DNA from 4 places in the Providencia sp. UF-183 genome. Region 1 is predicted to be linked to each of the others. Evidence: predicted binding sites of a transcription regulator. Region 1 holds the regulator's gene; each other region holds the start of a gene.

Region 1 (4,220 bases):
GACATAGGAAAGCAGTAAGTAGTCCATGTGGCTTCGGTGGGAAGGCACATACACAATTTCATGACCATCTTGCGCTAATTGGCGAACACGCTCAGCATGTTGCACGTTAATGCCTTGATAGAGGCGATTCCATGTCCAGCTCAGTACGCGGTCTGTTAAACGCACGGCTTCATAGGAGAAATTAGCGGCAATTTCTTCCATCATATTCACCGCATTTTGCTGCGCTTTCTTCAATGGAATTTTTTTACTGCGTGCTTCGTCTTCGACGGCTTTTTCAATCGCTTTTGATGTCAAAAGCTTATTGAACAGTTCATAGCGTGCTGGCAGTTTCGGGCCGACCGCCGCAAGGCGTTGGCGCGAATAGTGAATACGGGCGACACGTGCTAATTTATTGGCAATAATGGTGTCTGTGCCGTGGTCCTGTGCCATTTTCCCAATCGAAACAGGTGGCGATAGGCGAACAAAACTATCGCGACCTAACCATAGGATAGCGAAGAATTTTTGCACCCCATTTAATAGCTTGAGTGGGGGAGCAGGGGTATGCCCTTCACGACCAGGGGATCGCCCAAACATGACCGATGCAGGTAGCATTTGAATATCCAGATTTGGATTATTTTTGTGCAAATCTAAATATGCATGGAATGTTTTGACGGAATCTTTACGCGGATCCGGTGAATAATAGCGAAATACGCGCGGGCCATCATCGATAAACACATAGGCAGGAAGCTTGGTGCCATTGATGTCGTTATCAACCAAAGGGTCAGGCAAACCGATAGCCAAGCATTGATGCCGTAGCGTTAGGAGGTCGGACTTAGAATGATAAGGCAATACATACAGCGTTGGCCTGTTAGTATCAAGCTGCAATTCTGTAATTGGGTCCGATGGAATTAGTTTACTTTTTACCAATAATTTAAGTGGTAAATTCAACGTGTTGTAATATATTTTACGCCATAGTGACATAAATGATTATAGCCTCTTGTTAACAATGCTGCGCAATCATACCAGAAATCCACTGGCAGATCTGTTACTGACAATTCACTTTGACCGTAAAAATCGATTATTGTTTGTATTTTTTAAGGAATAAATATGGCAAGTCAAACTAAGGGCTTTACCCGTGTGATTAAAGCAGCGGGATACTCCCTTAAAGGGCTAAAAGCAGCGTGGGTAAATGAAGCGGCATTTCGTCAGGAATCTGTGGCTGCGGTGATTGCGATTATTATCGCCTTTTGCTTAGATATCAGCTATGTGGATAGAATATTGTTGATAAGCTCCGTCGTGCTGGTGGCTATCGTCGAGCTACTCAATAGTGCAATAGAAGCCGTTGTTGACCGTATTGGTAGTGAATATCATGAACTTTCAGGGCGCGCTAAAGATATTGGCTCTGCCGCTGTGTTTGTCAGTATTGGCTTAGCACTGTTTATTTGGGCATTGGTATTATGGCAACGTTATTTTGCGGGATAGCGACGAAAAGCCATTGAAATTTGGGAAAAGAAAGTAAATCGATAACAAATACTAAATTCAGTGATTTAACTGTTTCAAATCTTCATTTACCTGTATATACTCACAGTCTGACTGTATAAACAAACAGGGGAACGGGATGAAAGCACTGACGGCTCGACAACAGCAGGTTTACGATCTGGTGCGTGACCACATTTCGCAAACAGGTATGCCTCCTACACGTGCTGAAATAGCAGCAAGCCTTGGTTTTCGTTCGCCTAATGCGGCAGAAGAACATTTAAAAGCCTTGGCACGCAAGGGTGTAATTGAAATTGTTTCTGGGGCATCACGGGGTATCCGCCTACTTCTTGAAGAAGAACCTGATGATCAAGGGCTACCTTTGATTGGGCGTGTTGCCGCTGGCGAACCTTTATTAGCACAAGAACATATTGAAAGTCACTACCAAGTTGATCCAGAACTCTTCAAACCTCACGCAGATTTTCTCTTACGTGTGAATGGTATGTCGATGAAAGATATCGGTATTATGGATGGTGATTTATTAGCAGTACATAAAACACAAAATGCACATAATGGCCAAGTTATTGTGGCGCGTATTGATGATGAAGTTACAGTTAAACGTTTTAAACAGCAAGGTAACCGTGTCGAATTAATCGCCGAAAATCCAGAGTTTGCTCCGATTATTGTCGATTTACGTGAACAAAGCTTCACTATTGAAGGCTTGGCTGTTGGTGTGATCCGTAATAGCGATTGGTATTGATTCTTAGATTATCAGGTAGGTAGCGGTGTGCTGCTTGTTTGATTTTTCCATGATTGCTGGCAGATTTCAAATTGATGTATAGAGATCTGCCTGCTTTACTTCCTTTCTTTTATATCCTTTCTTTATATTACTTTTCGTATTCTTTTCTTATATAAGTAACATCATGGATTCTACAACATCATTCATTACTTTCTCTTGGTAATGACAGGGTGTTCATGGTCATGGCCACAATGCGCGTGATCTTGGCAGCTATCAATTTCATCACAGTTTTTACATAGACCATGGTTCTCAACCACAGTATGGCGTAAACGGAATTGGTTGGTTTCTGCCAAACTAATGATGGCTGCTTCTATTGTCGCACAATCACTTTCAGTTACGCTCCCGCAATTATCGCAAATCAACATCACTGAAATATGGCTGGGATTATCAAAGTGATGGCAAACGACGTAGCTGTTGGTTGACTCTATTTTATGAATAAAGCCTTGTTCCATTAAAAACTCTAACCCGCGGTAAACGGTTGGGGGCTTTGCTTGCGGTTCAACTTCGCGTAGCAAGTCTAATAAATCATAAGCACTGATTGCGCCATGTTGTTGCGCGATAAGGCGTAACACAGTTTCTCTTTGTGGAGTCAATCTAACGCCTCTTGATTGGCAAATGCGCTCTGCCATCACAAGTATTTTCTCTTCACTCATTTTTTTCATTTTACTGACCCCAGCTTCGAAAAACGCAAAAATTTACTGCTCATAAGTTTATCATATTTTTGGTATTGAAAGCGCATAGGCTTTCAGGGGACAGAAAATAACTAAGTAAATATGTTATCTATATAATTTTTATTTAAAAGTAAACATAAGCAAACGATTATCTGAAAATGGACTTGGTTGAAACGAGTACAGCAGATGAATTACATAAATTTAACTGAAACAAAAATGATTATTTGCTTTAACAAAACAAATACAAAGTATGCGTTTTTTGTTTGTTATTTAACGTAAATTTCAATTAAGACTTATCTTATGAGGATTGTTCAGTATGAGATAATAATCTGGTTTTAAGCTAACTCGATGGGGGTAATGTAACCCTTATTCATTCGGTTGGATTAATATATATAAAATTTGCAATTTTTCGATATTAAATAAAATGACGCTCATTTACACAACCTTTTACAACTTGAAATAATTATAAGTAGCTGGGTTTCAATTTATATAAATTAACCTAAGTAACGCTCTCAAACATATCATAAAGCCTATAATAACGAATTTAAATCTATATTAATTTTTAATTATAGATTTATTGCCTATTGTTGCGTCTCCAGATGCGTTATTTTGACAATAAATATTGTTGTCTTAGAATTGTTCTCAGAAAGCAGGAGAGCGTTTGAAAACTTAGCCAAGTATTTTTGCTTGTTTGAAATAGGAATGGTTGAGTCAGAAATGAGTAACTAAATGCTATGTGGTTTATATATTGACCTGTGATTTTAGCATAGGAAGTAATAAGAATTAATCGAACTCTCTAATGTTTTAAATTTTTGTCCATCTTTACTATTTCTATATTGATTCTGGTCTCTCAAATTTGGCGATATAGAAATAGCTCTTTTTTAAAGCCAGTTCTACTGACTTGGTTTTAACAAAGGGGATTAAAAGGATTTTTAATGCTCTTAATGTTGGCTTGAATAAAGTTAACAGCAACTTCGCCAAGCTCATAAAAATGACTTTAGCACTGTAAATGGATGTTGTGAGTTTGGCTTTTAATAAAAAAATGTGTCTTTCACTACTTACATGACGACATAAATACAGAGGTATTTACATATGTTATTCAACAAAAAATTAGCAGTTTTAGCAGTATTAGCAGGTTCTATGGTCGCTGGTTCTGCATTAGCAGCAGACGGTAAAAAAGGTGCAGAAGTTACTTTTAAAGCACAATTACGTGCTGCATCTTGTGACGTTACCTCTACTACTAAAGGCTCTGTAATTGACTGGGGTGTATTCACAGTTGACCAAACTACAGGCAA
Region 2 (4,220 bases), on a different contig from region 1:
AAAAGCTCACCATTACAGCCTTTGACCGCTACTTTGGTTATCGCGCTCTGTTGGATGAAGTGACGATTTGGGTGGTGCCAGAGCTTTCAGAACAAATGGTGTGCACCACGTTAAAAATGGATGGCGACAAGCACCATAATGATTCGTTAGAAAGCCGCATGGAGGAAGGTTGCTATTTTTTACTAATGGATCAACGTTCTGAGCTATCCCAGCGGGAAGATGTGCGTAAATGGTTATGCAGCTTTCTCACACCCGTGAATTTACTTGCCCATTGTGAGCCATTCTATCAACGCCACTGGGCCCCAGCTTATGGCCTATTGCTGCACTGGCACCACAGTAAAATGCTCACGCTATTTCCTAAACCAGAAGACCTCACCGAACTCACCGTGACGTTTTACCATAATCATCATGAATTCTACGCAATCAGCCAAATTATGAAGCGCGTTTTGCATCAGCAAGGGGTTGAGTTGAGGATTAATATCATTGGTTATGATGATTGGTTTAACGGTAATTCTCAAAGTGATATTTGGTTAGCAACGGCCAACTTCTTTAAGCCCCTTGAGTTTTCCATTTTCGCCACGTTGTACGAAATGCCCCTCTTACGCCAATGTCTTGGTGATAACCTTGATACTCAATTAAGCCAATGGCGAAATAACGCTTTCGACGTTGAAGCGTGGTGTGAAAGCTTAATTGACTCGCAAATTTTCCATCCGATATTTCATCATTGGTTAGAGTTACAAGGCCAGCGCACCATGCGCGGCGTCCGCATGAATACCTTTGGTTGGTTTGATTTTAAATCCGCATGGTTTAAGCCATCTGAGGATAACCCATCTAATTTGTGACAGTTATAAACAGCCAAAGTGAATAATAAGGATGTTATTCACTTTTTCTGTGGATATCTATGTGAACAACCCTATAGCAATCAGGGTATATCCCCAGAACAGGTTTTTATCAAAAATAATTAGAATCTAATAAACTTTGATAAATCAAAGAAATAAAGCCAAAAAAAACACGTTATCCACTGGTCAATTTTTTCGCTAAAAAGCTTAGGACTTCAACTGAACAAATATCAAACAACGTTGTATTTATCCACAACTAATGTGTTTAACTTACTCACTTTTTGTGATGAGCGTCATAAAACCTCATTAGTCAAGGCTGTAAATACACACAGTAATCACTGTTTTACACAGTTATCCAGAAAACCTGTGGATAACCTAGTGCATGATCCTGTGATTATCTTGGGATGAACGTGAATAACCCTAAAACCAACATTGAAGAACAGGGAATAAAAAATATTAAACAGTTAAATATCATGCAGTTAAAAATCAACATGAAAAAGTGTTATACTCTCTTCGTTATGTGAATTATTTTTGATTGTTTTTTATACACTTAATTTTCAGAGCATTATGTCATTTACACCACCACGACCACCGGATAACGAAGCTACCTTAATGAGTCGGGCTCAAGCGCTTGCCGGCTATACTTTGGGTGATCTCGCCCAAATTGCAGGCATCCCTATCCCCCCTGATCTAAAGCGTGATAAAGGCTGGGTGGGCATGTTACTCGAGTATTATTTAGGAGCGAGCGCAGGCAGTAAGGCGGAGCAAGATTTTGCCCACATTGGTATTGAGCTAAAAACGATCCCCATCGACCGCCATGGTGTGCCACTGGAAACCACCTTTGTCTCCGTCGCGCCCCTCACGGGAAATAGCGGTTTAACGTGGGAAAATAGCCATGTGCGCCGTAAGCTATCGCGAATATTGTGGTTTCCAATTGAAGGTGAACGCCAAATTCCCTTAGCGGAACGTCGGGTCGCTAACCCATTAATTTGGAGCCCGTCCCCCCTTGAGGAACAATTACTGCGGCAAGATTGGGAAGAGTTAATGGATTTGATTGTGCTCGGCAAAGTGGAAACCATTACAGCGCGCCACGGGCAAGTTTTGCAAATTCGCCCTAAAGCGGCAAACAATAAAGCCCTAACAGAAGCCATTGGTGAGTTCGGCCAACCGATTATGACGCTGCCCCGCGGCTTTTACCTTAAAAAAGACTTTACCGCCCCTTTGCTAGCGCGGCATTTTAATCTCGCTTAATCAACAAGGTGTCGCCTGTACCAAGCAGACGATAAACATTTATCACTGTTTTATTGTAGAAGGTACACAGATGTTTGAGTGGATACTCGACCCCAATGCTTGGATGGCTCTTGCCACCCTAACTATTTTAGAAATCGTTTTAGGCATCGATAACATTATTTTCTTGAGTATCGTGGTGAGCAAACTCCCTGCCCATCAACAAAATAGTGCCAGACGCACAGGGCTCATTGCGGCGATGGTCATGCGCCTTGCCTTATTGGCCTCAATCGCGTGGTTATCGCGCCTGACAACCCCGTTGTTCACCGTTGCAGACCATGTTGTTTCCGCTCGCGATATCATCTTATGTGCAGGCGGAATTTTCTTGATATGGAAAGCCAGCCAAGAGATTTTTGAAACCATTGAAGGGGAAGACGAAAGCAACCTTGCGCAGCGGCAAGTGCATTCGTTTTGGGGTGCCATTGTGCAAATTGCCCTGTTAGATATTATTTTTAGCCTCGATTCCGTCATCACCGCCGTTGGGCTTTCTGACCACCTGTTTATTATGATGGCTGCGGTGATTATTGCAGTGCTTATCATGATGTTAGCCGCAAAAAGTATCGGGGATTTTGTTGAGCGCTATCCCTCCGTCAAAATACTTGCACTCTCTTTCTTAATTTTAGTGGGCTTTACACTGATACTCGAAAGCGTACAAGTCCATGTCGCTAAAGGGTATATCTACTTTGCCATGTTCTTTTCCATGGCCGTTCAAATGCTCAACATTCTGCGCAGCAAAAAATGGAAGATGAAACACAAAGCCGACTAATTACCTGATTCAAGTGCTTGTTTTGCCGCTAAGATAGCCCCTTCGACGGCTTTCTTAGCTTGCGGGCTGTTTTTCCAGCAACTTGAACCTGTAAGTGCGGCGCCTGAAATTAAAATTTCATCATAAGAAGCATCACTTAACTGAGCCAATGACGAGAAACCCATCTGTTCTAAACGGCTGATCACCATCGGCCCTACGCCTTTAACTGCTAATAAAACCTGTTTTTCTGACTCTGAAAATGCCATTTGAGCTCCTTTTCGCTAATTATTAAGCTAATATTTTGCAATTTACCTCTTTAATACTTTAAAATTGCAATTATAACAATGCCAGTTTGAATAATAATTAACTGACCTATCTTATCACCCAGTCTGTGCCTGTTTTAGGAATTTACCATGTACAATGCGCCGTTGATTAACCCTCGCCAACATATCATGACACTACCGGATGGTCGTCAACTTTGCTGGTTTGAATCAGGGCCAAAGACGGGCTTCCCTGTCGTTTTCTGTACTGGTGCAGGCATGAGTGGCAACCTCGGCTTTGGCTTAGATTTGCTGGAAAAATACAATATTCGTTTGATCGTGCCAGAACGTGCGGGTCTCGGCGACTCTACTTTTCACGCCCACAAATCATTAAAAAGCGTTGCATTCGATATTCAAGCGTTACTTGATAACTTAGCGATTAAACAGTTTTCAGTGCTGGGCTTTTCACAAGGCGGTGTGTTCGCGATGGCGGTTGCTCATTATTGCCAGCCTGTTTCTCTGTCTATTGTGTCTGGGCAAGACCAATTCGAACACCCTGCCACGCGCGCCAAATTAACGGCTGACGTGGTGAATATGCAGGAACAAGCTCTGAATACACCAGAAAGCTTATCCGACTGGTTACAGAAAAATGTCACTGGCGAATGGCTATTGGCGTTCATCCTCAATTGCAGTGCCGAAATCGACCAACAGCTCTACAATGAAGAACACTTTTTAGAAGCCTACACCGATTGTATGTGCCGTGCGTTTTCTCAAGGCAATCAAGGTTATGTGCAAGATTTATTGCTTTCCTTGCAAAACTGGGGATTCACCCCTGAAGACATCACCTGCCCAACCGCCTTATGGTATGGCGAGTTAGATATGAGCACCGTGCACTCCCCTGATTTTGGGGATGTTTTGGCAGATCGTTTTTTCAACTGCAACCACCATTTATACACACAAGAAGGCGGTTCTTTGCTTTGGACGCAAGCCGACGCTATTTTAACTGACCTGCATAGCCACGCCGCATAAGATAAAAAGCCGCGGTGAATAATTCACAGCGGCTATTGCTTTCATTCTGGTATCACTACG
Region 3 (4,220 bases), on a different contig from region 1:
GAAGAGTCGCTGTTCTAAATCTGTTTTTCGAACAACATTATCTGCATTTTTAATTAGCTCATACAACAATAAATATTCTTTTCCTGAGAGCAAAAGGAGTTGTTCATTAAGTGTTACTTGATGGTTTAATGGATTTAATTGCAGGTTATCTAATTGCCAAATTTCAGAGGAAAAACCAGCCATTCTACGACTTACTGCTTTTACTCGAGATATAAGTTCTGGCATGGCAAATGGTTTGGTTAAAAAGTCATCAGCACCTGAGTCTAAGCTAGAAACCAAATTATCCATTTGATTTCGTGCGGTTAATATAATGATTGGAATTGACTCCCCAGATTGGCGCCATGTAATTAACTCTGCATGACCATCACCATCGGGTAGCCCTAAATCTAATAGCATTAAATCAAAATTACGAGAAGTGAGCTGTGACTTTGCATCTGCCAGCAATCGTACCCAACAAGGATTAAATCCCGCTAATTCTAAGCCACGGCAAAGTGCTTTCCCCAGTTGGAGATCATCTTCTACTAATAGGATATTCATATTATCACCTCTGAGCGTCAGTATAAGCAGCCAATGGAAACCAGACAATATCTAGTCGTCCCAAGTTCAGCTTAGATTTAAGTTTATCTTAAGCTTGGTTTAACCCAGTTTTAAGGTACAAAAATATAGACAGATTATTATTCTTCCATCCTCCTAAGAATAAGAGCATTGATGATGAAGCAAGCTTTCTATGAAGTACCAATATTTATCGTAGTTATTCTCATTGCTTTGATAATTATGGGAAAAGATTTTAATAAAACATCAGGCATTCATTTTTCAAACATAACAATTAATGAAGTCGCTACGTGCACGGATGTTAATAAATGCATTTCTCAGGCACGCATTTCTGATGAAAGAAAAAACAAATTAAGCCCATTAAAAGAAATTAAAGCATTTTTAAGGCAAAAAATTTATTAATCACGATGAGTGTCATTTGAAAATGAAAAAAATTGCAGCATTAATGGTTGGTATCTTGCCGTGTAGTTATGTTGTTGCGGGGGAAAGTACATTTATTTCAGGGGCAGGAGTCAATATTGCACCCGTTTATGAAGGTTCAAAAAAATACCAGTTTGGACCAAATTTAGAGGCAACGTATGCTTACCTTTCGGATAATTATGGCGTATTTAGTTTAGGTATCGAAGGAGTTGCATGGGGAATAGGCTTAACAGAGAATCTCACTTTTGTTAGTTCGTTGGGCTACGATTATGGCCGTGATGAAAAGATTGGTTTTCTTGGTAATAAAAATAAAGATCTTAAAGGAATGGGGGATTTAGATGGTTCCCTGCTAGTCGGTGCTGACCTTTATTACACACTAAACAACTATGAATTCTACATCATGGGTGATATTGCAACAAAAGATAGGCGTTATGGTGGGCGCCATATAGGCCGTACTGCTACTGTAGAATTAGGTGTCAATACAAACTATGAAATTAATAACTCATGGGAAATGGAATATAACTTAGCAACAGTATGGGGAAATAAAGCGTACAATCAAGCCTACTTTGGTGTCTCAAAACAACAAGCTAGCAAATCTAAATTTGCAGAATACGATGCTGGTAGTGGATTTAAAGATGTACATGGCTCAGCCACATTAAATTATAATATGGATGAAAGCTTCACCTTATATTCAGGTATTGCTGCGTATTATTTAATTGGTGATGCAGGTAAGAGTACATTAACTGAGCAAAAATTAGGTTTGATTGGGTTCACTGGTTTTCGCTACGCATTTTAAGTATGATAAAATAAAGGAATGTTTAGATTACCTTTAACATTCCTTTAGTTAAAATTGTTATTCAGCTGTATTTTCTTCGGGGATCCACCCATCATCCAGCCAAATTTCTTCTAATATTTCTTCGATGCGTACCTTATCTTCTGACATTTTAGTTCCAGAAATATTGACACGCTGCTGCGAACTAAAACCGACGCGAGTTACCATGTCAGGGTACTGATTCTGCAGTTTGCGTAAAATCTCAGATTCAAGGGCGAGTAAAACGTTTGTGCTTGGTTTTTGTAGTGCGTTTTTATCAAATAAAACTTCAATCCGTAACATAATAGCCTCGGCTAAAGACTGTATTAATATACAGTATTTTTAGATGTATAAGGAGAAAAAGTCAATAAGATTATAAAATATTTTTCAAATTAGATGAGTTAAATGGCAATGAATTTCGGAAGGAAAATAATAAACAATTAAAACAGATAGTTAAAAATAACTAAAAATAAGGTTGTTGAGGATAAATTGATTGTCAGCATTAAAAAAATACGTATTCTAAAAGTGTATTGTGTCCCCGTAATGATGAGTATAGGAATAAATGTTACATTCAATCAGATTATCTAGCAATGATATAAACGAGAAAGAGGCTGTTAATCAGTTATACGATAAATCCTTTCCACTTTATGAGCAAAGAAGCTACCAAGGTCGAGAGTCAATTTTAGGGCTTAATGATTATCATCTTTATTACTTTACAGATAATAGTGAATTTGTGGGTTTTATAGGCTGCTGGAAAATTAAAGATTATTTCTATATTGAACACCTCGCTATTTCAGACTTGCTAAGAGGGCAAGGCTATGGACAGAAAGTATTAAAACAGTTTTGCCTCGATGTTGGGCAAGTCATTCTTGAAATTGACCCTGTTATTGATGAAGTCAGTAGAAAACGTCTTTCGTTTTATCAGCACTGTGGCTTTCAACAAAATGAATATGCACATGCGCACCCAAGCTATTACCCTGAAAATAAGCCTCATGAGCTAGAAGTATTAAGCTATCCACAAGCTATAGATAAAGAAACTTATCAACATTTTAACCAGATGCTACAAACAGTTGTGATGGAAAAAACGTTATTGTAAATCTGTTGATAAGACAGCTTTAGCTTGGGATGTAGCAATAGATAAGTTCTGGGTCGTTATCATCCAAGTTTTCAATACTGCCACTCGGAATAAAGCCAGCTTTCATGAAAAGCTGTTGGGTGGCTGTATTTGATTGATTTGTTGAGGTGAAAACTTTTGTTGTTGGACTTCTTTTGATCAATTGTTTTATTAATAGTAATCCTAAACCCTGTCGGCGATATAGGTCATTAACCATCAATAGTTCAATAAACCCGTGTGCAAAAAATTGCGAAGTTATGACACCGTACGCGAATATTTCTTCTTTTTCTTCCAACACGAAGCAATGGCCCTGTTTGACCCAATCTCTGATTTCGTTTAATCGAATATCTGTCGCTACGGTGTCTATCTTGTAGACAGTGTTTATGTCATTTATGGTTGCTAAACGAAAATTCATCTAATTCCCTCATCAATTTATTGTAGTTATGCAGTATAGAGCAAAATTATTTTATTTATCAATACTATCGGGAAATCAGTAAAACATGCTATCACGCTTTTTGTGCTAGGTGTCAAGTTCCCATAAAAATTACATGGTATTATATACAGTATTGGTGGTTTCTAGGTATAAGCAATTACGAGGTCATAATGGAAATAGAAAGTCAAAGCGAATATTTAGATCAAAAATTTTGTGATTTAGAATTTGAAGATGAAAAATTTGAACATTCCCTGTTTGAGCGGTGTGAATTTATCAATTGTAACTTTACGGGAAGTCGTTTTGCCGATTGCCGGTTTGTAGAATGTACTTTTTTAAAATGTAATCTCAGTTTAATTAGTATTCCTAATTCACGCTTTTCTATTTGTGAATTTAATGGCAGCAAGCTTGTGGGGATAGACTGGACAAAAGGATATTGGCCACGTTTTGATTTTTATTCTCAACTGAGTTTCAAAAGTTGTATTTTGAGTGGCAGTAATTTTTTTGCACTTAAACTCCATGAAACACAATTTGATGATTGCCGTTTACATGATATTGATTTTAGAAATGCGGAACTTAATAAATCAGTAATAACAGATTGCGATTTATCAAATAGCTTATTTATGCAAACCAATTTAACGTTGGTAGATTTTACGGGAACGCATTCCTTTACGATTGATATTCGCCAAAATACGCTAAAACAGGCTAAATTTTCACGTTTCGAAGCATTAGAGTTACTGTATGGTTTAGATATTCAATTGGTTGATTAGGTTATTTGAATAAATAAAAATGCCCTTTGCAGGCGCAACCTGAAAGGGCAGTTATTTAATATTACATAGCATACATAAGTCCTATTTGCTTATCTTCAATCTCAATACTAATTTTGTCACTAT
Region 4 (4,220 bases), on a different contig from region 1:
TCAATCCTATTGATTTTCTAATTATTTTCACGCAAATCCTCTAAATAGCTAGCATTGTGGCTAGGCGGCAAAAGAGTTTATTCCAAGGAGCATACACAAGTATGTGATCCGAGTGATGGCCCCTGATCTCCCCAACATAATGAAATACAATGAAAAATCATCTTCAAAATAATTTGCGTTGTGGGTAGGCGGCAAGCGAAAGCATCTCGGAGAGCATACATAAGTATGTGACCCGAGTGATTGCCCTGCTTCCCAACATAATGAAATACAATGAAAAATCATTTTCAAAATAGTTCGTGTTGTGGGTAGGCGGCAAGCGAAAGCATCTCGGGGAGCATACATAAGTATGTGACCCGAGTGATTGAGCGTAGCCAACACCCCCACAACGCGAAATATGAAGAAGATTAGGAATTAGCGATAAACTGAGACCGAATCTCTTGCAACTCATCACGCACACGCGCTGCCGCTTCAAACTCCAAGTCTTGTGCGTGCTTATACATTTGCGCTTCAAGTTGTGAAATACGTTGCTCCAACTCTTTCGTTGACATGCCTTGGATATCAATTGATATCTCATTTTTGGCGTTGTCTTTTGAGCGACCTTTGCCTTTTCCACCCACTTTATGGCCAATTTGCAGAATATCACCAATTTTCTTGTTCAGCCCTTGCGGCACGATGCCATGTTCTTCATTGAACGCCATTTGTTTTGCACGACGGCGTTCGGTTTCTGCTATCGCTTTTTCCATCGAATTGGTGATTCGGTCGCCGTAGAGGATCGCTTTACCGTTTAAGTTACGCGCTGCACGGCCTATTGTCTGAATTAAAGAGCGTTCTGAACGCAGGAAGCCTTCTTTGTCAGCGTCTAAAATAGCCACTAACGAAACTTCTGGCATGTCGAGACCTTCCCTCAATAAGTTGATCCCAACAAGCACATCAAATTCACCGAGCCGTAAATCACGGATGATTTCCACTCGTTCAACCGTATCAATATCTGAGTGAAGGTAGCGAACACGCTCCCCATGCTCTTCCAGATATTCCGTTAAATCTTCCGCCATCCGTTTGGTCAATGTGGTGACCAACACTCGCTCATTTTTCTGTACACGAATACGAATTTCAGACAGTAGATCATCCACTTGCGTGGTGACAGGACGAACTTCAATGATCGGGTCAAGTAAGCCTGTTGGCCTAACCACTTGCTCAATGACTTCATTGCCCGATTTTTCCAGCTCATATTTGCCCGGTGTTGCAGAGACATAGATAGATTGCGGTGCTAGAGCTTCGAATTCTTCAAAACGCATTGGCCGGTTATCCAATGCCGAAGGCAAACGGAAACCGTATTCGACTAAGGTTTCTTTACGGGAGCGGTCACCTTTGTACATCGCCCCAATTTGTGGGATCGTCACGTGAGATTCATCCACCACCAGTAGGCCATCCGCTGGTAAATAATCAAACAGTGTCGGAGGTGGCTCGCCCGGTGCACGACCGGATAAATAACGTGAATAGTTTTCAATCCCTGAGCAATAACCTAGTTCATTCATCATTTCTAAATCGAACTGAGTGCGCTGGGTAATGCGCTGCTCTTCAACCAGTTTATGGTTTTCCAACAACACTTTTCGTCTATCCACCAGCTCTTCTTTGATATGCTCCATCGCTTCCAAAATACGCTCTCTTGGGGTGACATAGTGCGTTTTTGGGTAAACCGTAAAGCGAGGCACACGGTGTTGGATTTGCCCCGTCAGAGGGTCAAAAAGAGATAGGCGCTCGACTTCATCATCAAATAGCTCGACACGTAGCGCGTATTCATCAGATTCTGCAGGGAAAATGTCTATCACTTCCCCCCGAACACGGAAAGTACCGCGAGTAAAAGCTTGGTCGTTACGACTGTATTGCAGATCAGCTAAACGCCTCAAAATAGAGCGTTGGTCAATGATCATGCCATCCGTTAGGTGCAGCATCATTTTTAAGTAGCTATCTGGGTCGCCCAACCCGTATATGGCTGAGACTGAAGCCACTACAATCACGTCACGACGTTCAAGTAAGGCCTTAGTCGCCGATAAGCGCATCTGCTCAATGTGTTCGTTTACAGAAGCATCTTTCTCGATAAATGTATCAGAGCTAGGTACATAAGCTTCAGGCTGGTAATAATCATAATAAGAAACGAAATACTCCACTGCGTTATCAGGGAAAAACGCTTTCATTTCGCTGTAGAGCTGCGCCGCCAAGGTCTTATTATGTGCCATCAACATGGTTGGGCGATTTTCTTTTGCAATAACGTTGGCTATCGTAAATGTTTTCCCTGACCCTGTAACACCTAATAAGGTTTGATGTGCTAAGCCGTCTTGCAGCCCTTCGCGTAATTTACGAATTGCTTCAGGTTGGTCCCCTGCAGGCTGAAACTCAGAATACAGCTTAAAATCCTTACTCATATTACCGCCTCATCACTTATCTCTTTTGCTATAATACTGGATAAAAAAACAGCTTCAAGTCCTGAATTTAATATTTTGTCTATCCGACGTTCCAATGAGTTTATAAAAATGTTATCCCCAAAATAATGCTTGACCTTTGGAAAACTTTATATTTTATGCTATTGGTTTTTATCGCCCTATCGCAAATGCAAATTGAAGTCTTGATTTTATTTAACCATTTGTATTTAAATGAAATTATTTTTAAGTCCAGAATCACATCAAATAAAGGCAAAGCCGCTCGTCGCCTAGCATAGAAGTCGTTTTATAACGTTAATGCACAAGGTTATCCACAGAAATGGTGGATAACTCTTGAAGCCCTTAGGGCTCATGCTTTCTCGACATTGGTAAAATTTGATAAACGTGGACTAAATGACAAAATGATGGCAGTTATATGAAAAAATTTTTACGTAGTATCCGCTAATAAAAAGGGATTTTATCTGTTTTAGTTCGATCGTCAGACTATTTCTACGGTAAAACTTGACAAAAAATAGGTTAAGAACGTTACACAAGATCAACCGAACATTTAACAATTGATCTTTTTTTACGAAGGAAAAAAGGGCTTTAACGATAATGCTAAGCCCTTTATTTATTTCACAATAATGAAAGATCCAAATATTGCCCTAATGTAGATTCATTAAGTTCAGGTTGATAAGGAAGGATCCCCAAGCAAGGCGGCTTAATCATGCGTTTGAGTGTGGCAAGGTATTCAGCTTGATAAGCCCCAGCAGGTTCCACTTCATTAGCAATCCAGCCGGCAACCAATAACCCAGCAGCATGAATCGCCTCTAGTGTTAATAGTGCATGATTAATACAACCCAGCTTCACACCCACCACTAAAATAACCGGAAGTTGCTGTTCAATGACCCAATCTGCATAGGTTTTTTCAGTGGATAATGGGGTATACCAGCCACCAGCACCTTCAACTAGCACCCAATCACCTTGTCTCTGAATATCTAATAACCCTTGATTAATGACAGAGAAATCAATAGGTAACCCCATTTTTTCACTTATAATATGCGGTGAAGTCGGTGCTTCAAATACGATGGGGTTTATCATTGAATAAGGTAATTTCACGCGGCTATTGGCTTGCAATAATAAAGCATCGTTATTACGCAGCCCTTCTGAAGTCTGTTCGCTGCCAGAAGCGACAGGCTTATAACCTATTGCATTAGCCCCTTGCGCATTAGCGGCTTGTAATAAAGCGCAACTCGCCACGGTTTTACCGACTTCAGTGTCCGTTCCTGTTACAAAATACGTTTTAGTCACAATAGATGACTCCAAATACGGTTTGATAAGTTAACGGTAGCCCTTGGTGAGCCATCGGGTAAGCTAAAGCTAATTGTTGAAGGCGCTTACGCGTCATGAGCCCAGCTTGGCGCCCTGCCGTTAAATGGGTTGCACCGATCCCTTTTAGCGAATTCAATAAGCTGATTAAATCAGGGAAAAGCAACGTATCTTGATGAAAAGACACATCATGACGCCATGTTTGGCAACTCGCAGTAATGTCTTGTGAGCTTAAAAAGGTATTCACATGAGAATATCCATCTAGTGACTGCCAAGCTTGTGATAATTCACTCAGCGAATTCTCTGCAAGCGTTGTAAAAACAATCACACCACCACGTTTTGTCACGCGGTACAATTCGCTCAATACACCATGCAAGCTTTCACACCATTGAATGGATAAATTGGAAAACACCACATCAAACTGTGCTGAACTAACAGGGATCGACTCCATATCCGCACACACATATTCATCTG

Evidence for each region. The regulator LexA, encoded in region 1, represses DNA repair genes until DNA is damaged. The targets are predictions, from matches to a motif close to TNCTGTATGTACATACAGNA.
Region 2: mutH (DNA mismatch repair endonuclease MutH) is a predicted target of LexA. The motif match lies at 1,154-1,173, and genes of this name have one in related genera.
Region 3: AC4IFT_RS05025 (DinI-like family protein) is a predicted target of LexA. The motif match lies at 2,103-2,122, and genes of this name have one in related genera.
Region 4: uvrB (excinuclease ABC subunit UvrB) is a predicted target of LexA. The motif match lies at 2,458-2,477, and genes of this name have one in related genera.

The regions. Positions count from the first base shown of each region.
Region 1 covers NZ_JBSICD010000021.1:26,987-31,206, forward strand. The annotation lists gene plsB (glycerol-3-phosphate 1-O-acyltransferase PlsB) at 1-960, opposite strand, end outside; gene AC4IFT_RS17510 (diacylglycerol kinase) at 1,087-1,461, shown strand; gene lexA (transcriptional repressor LexA) at 1,598-2,215, shown strand; gene zur (zinc uptake transcriptional repressor Zur) at 2,401-2,916, opposite strand; gene AC4IFT_RS17525 (fimbrial protein) at 4,018-4,220, shown strand, end outside.
Region 2 covers NZ_JBSICD010000018.1:90,850-95,069, forward strand. The annotation lists gene sgrR (HTH-type transcriptional regulator SgrR) at 1-842, shown strand, start outside; gene mutH (DNA mismatch repair endonuclease MutH) at 1,407-2,090, shown strand; gene AC4IFT_RS16350 (TerC family protein) at 2,161-2,892, shown strand; gene AC4IFT_RS16355 (helix-hairpin-helix domain-containing protein) at 2,889-3,137, opposite strand; gene AC4IFT_RS16360 (alpha/beta fold hydrolase) at 3,285-4,160, shown strand.
Region 3 covers NZ_JBSICD010000004.1:162,686-166,905, forward strand. The annotation lists gene AC4IFT_RS05010 (response regulator) at 1-537, opposite strand, end outside; gene AC4IFT_RS05015 (hypothetical protein) at 709-954, shown strand; gene AC4IFT_RS05020 (MipA/OmpV family protein) at 977-1,768, shown strand; gene AC4IFT_RS05025 (DinI-like family protein) at 1,826-2,086, opposite strand; gene AC4IFT_RS05030 (GNAT family N-acetyltransferase) at 2,346-2,879, shown strand; gene AC4IFT_RS05035 (GNAT family N-acetyltransferase) at 2,899-3,312, opposite strand; gene AC4IFT_RS05040 (pentapeptide repeat-containing protein) at 3,480-4,097, shown strand.
Region 4 covers NZ_JBSICD010000008.1:31,608-35,827, reverse strand. The annotation lists gene uvrB (excinuclease ABC subunit UvrB) at 405-2,423, opposite strand; gene bioD (dethiobiotin synthase) at 3,054-3,728, opposite strand; gene bioC (malonyl-ACP O-methyltransferase BioC) at 3,721-4,220, opposite strand, start outside.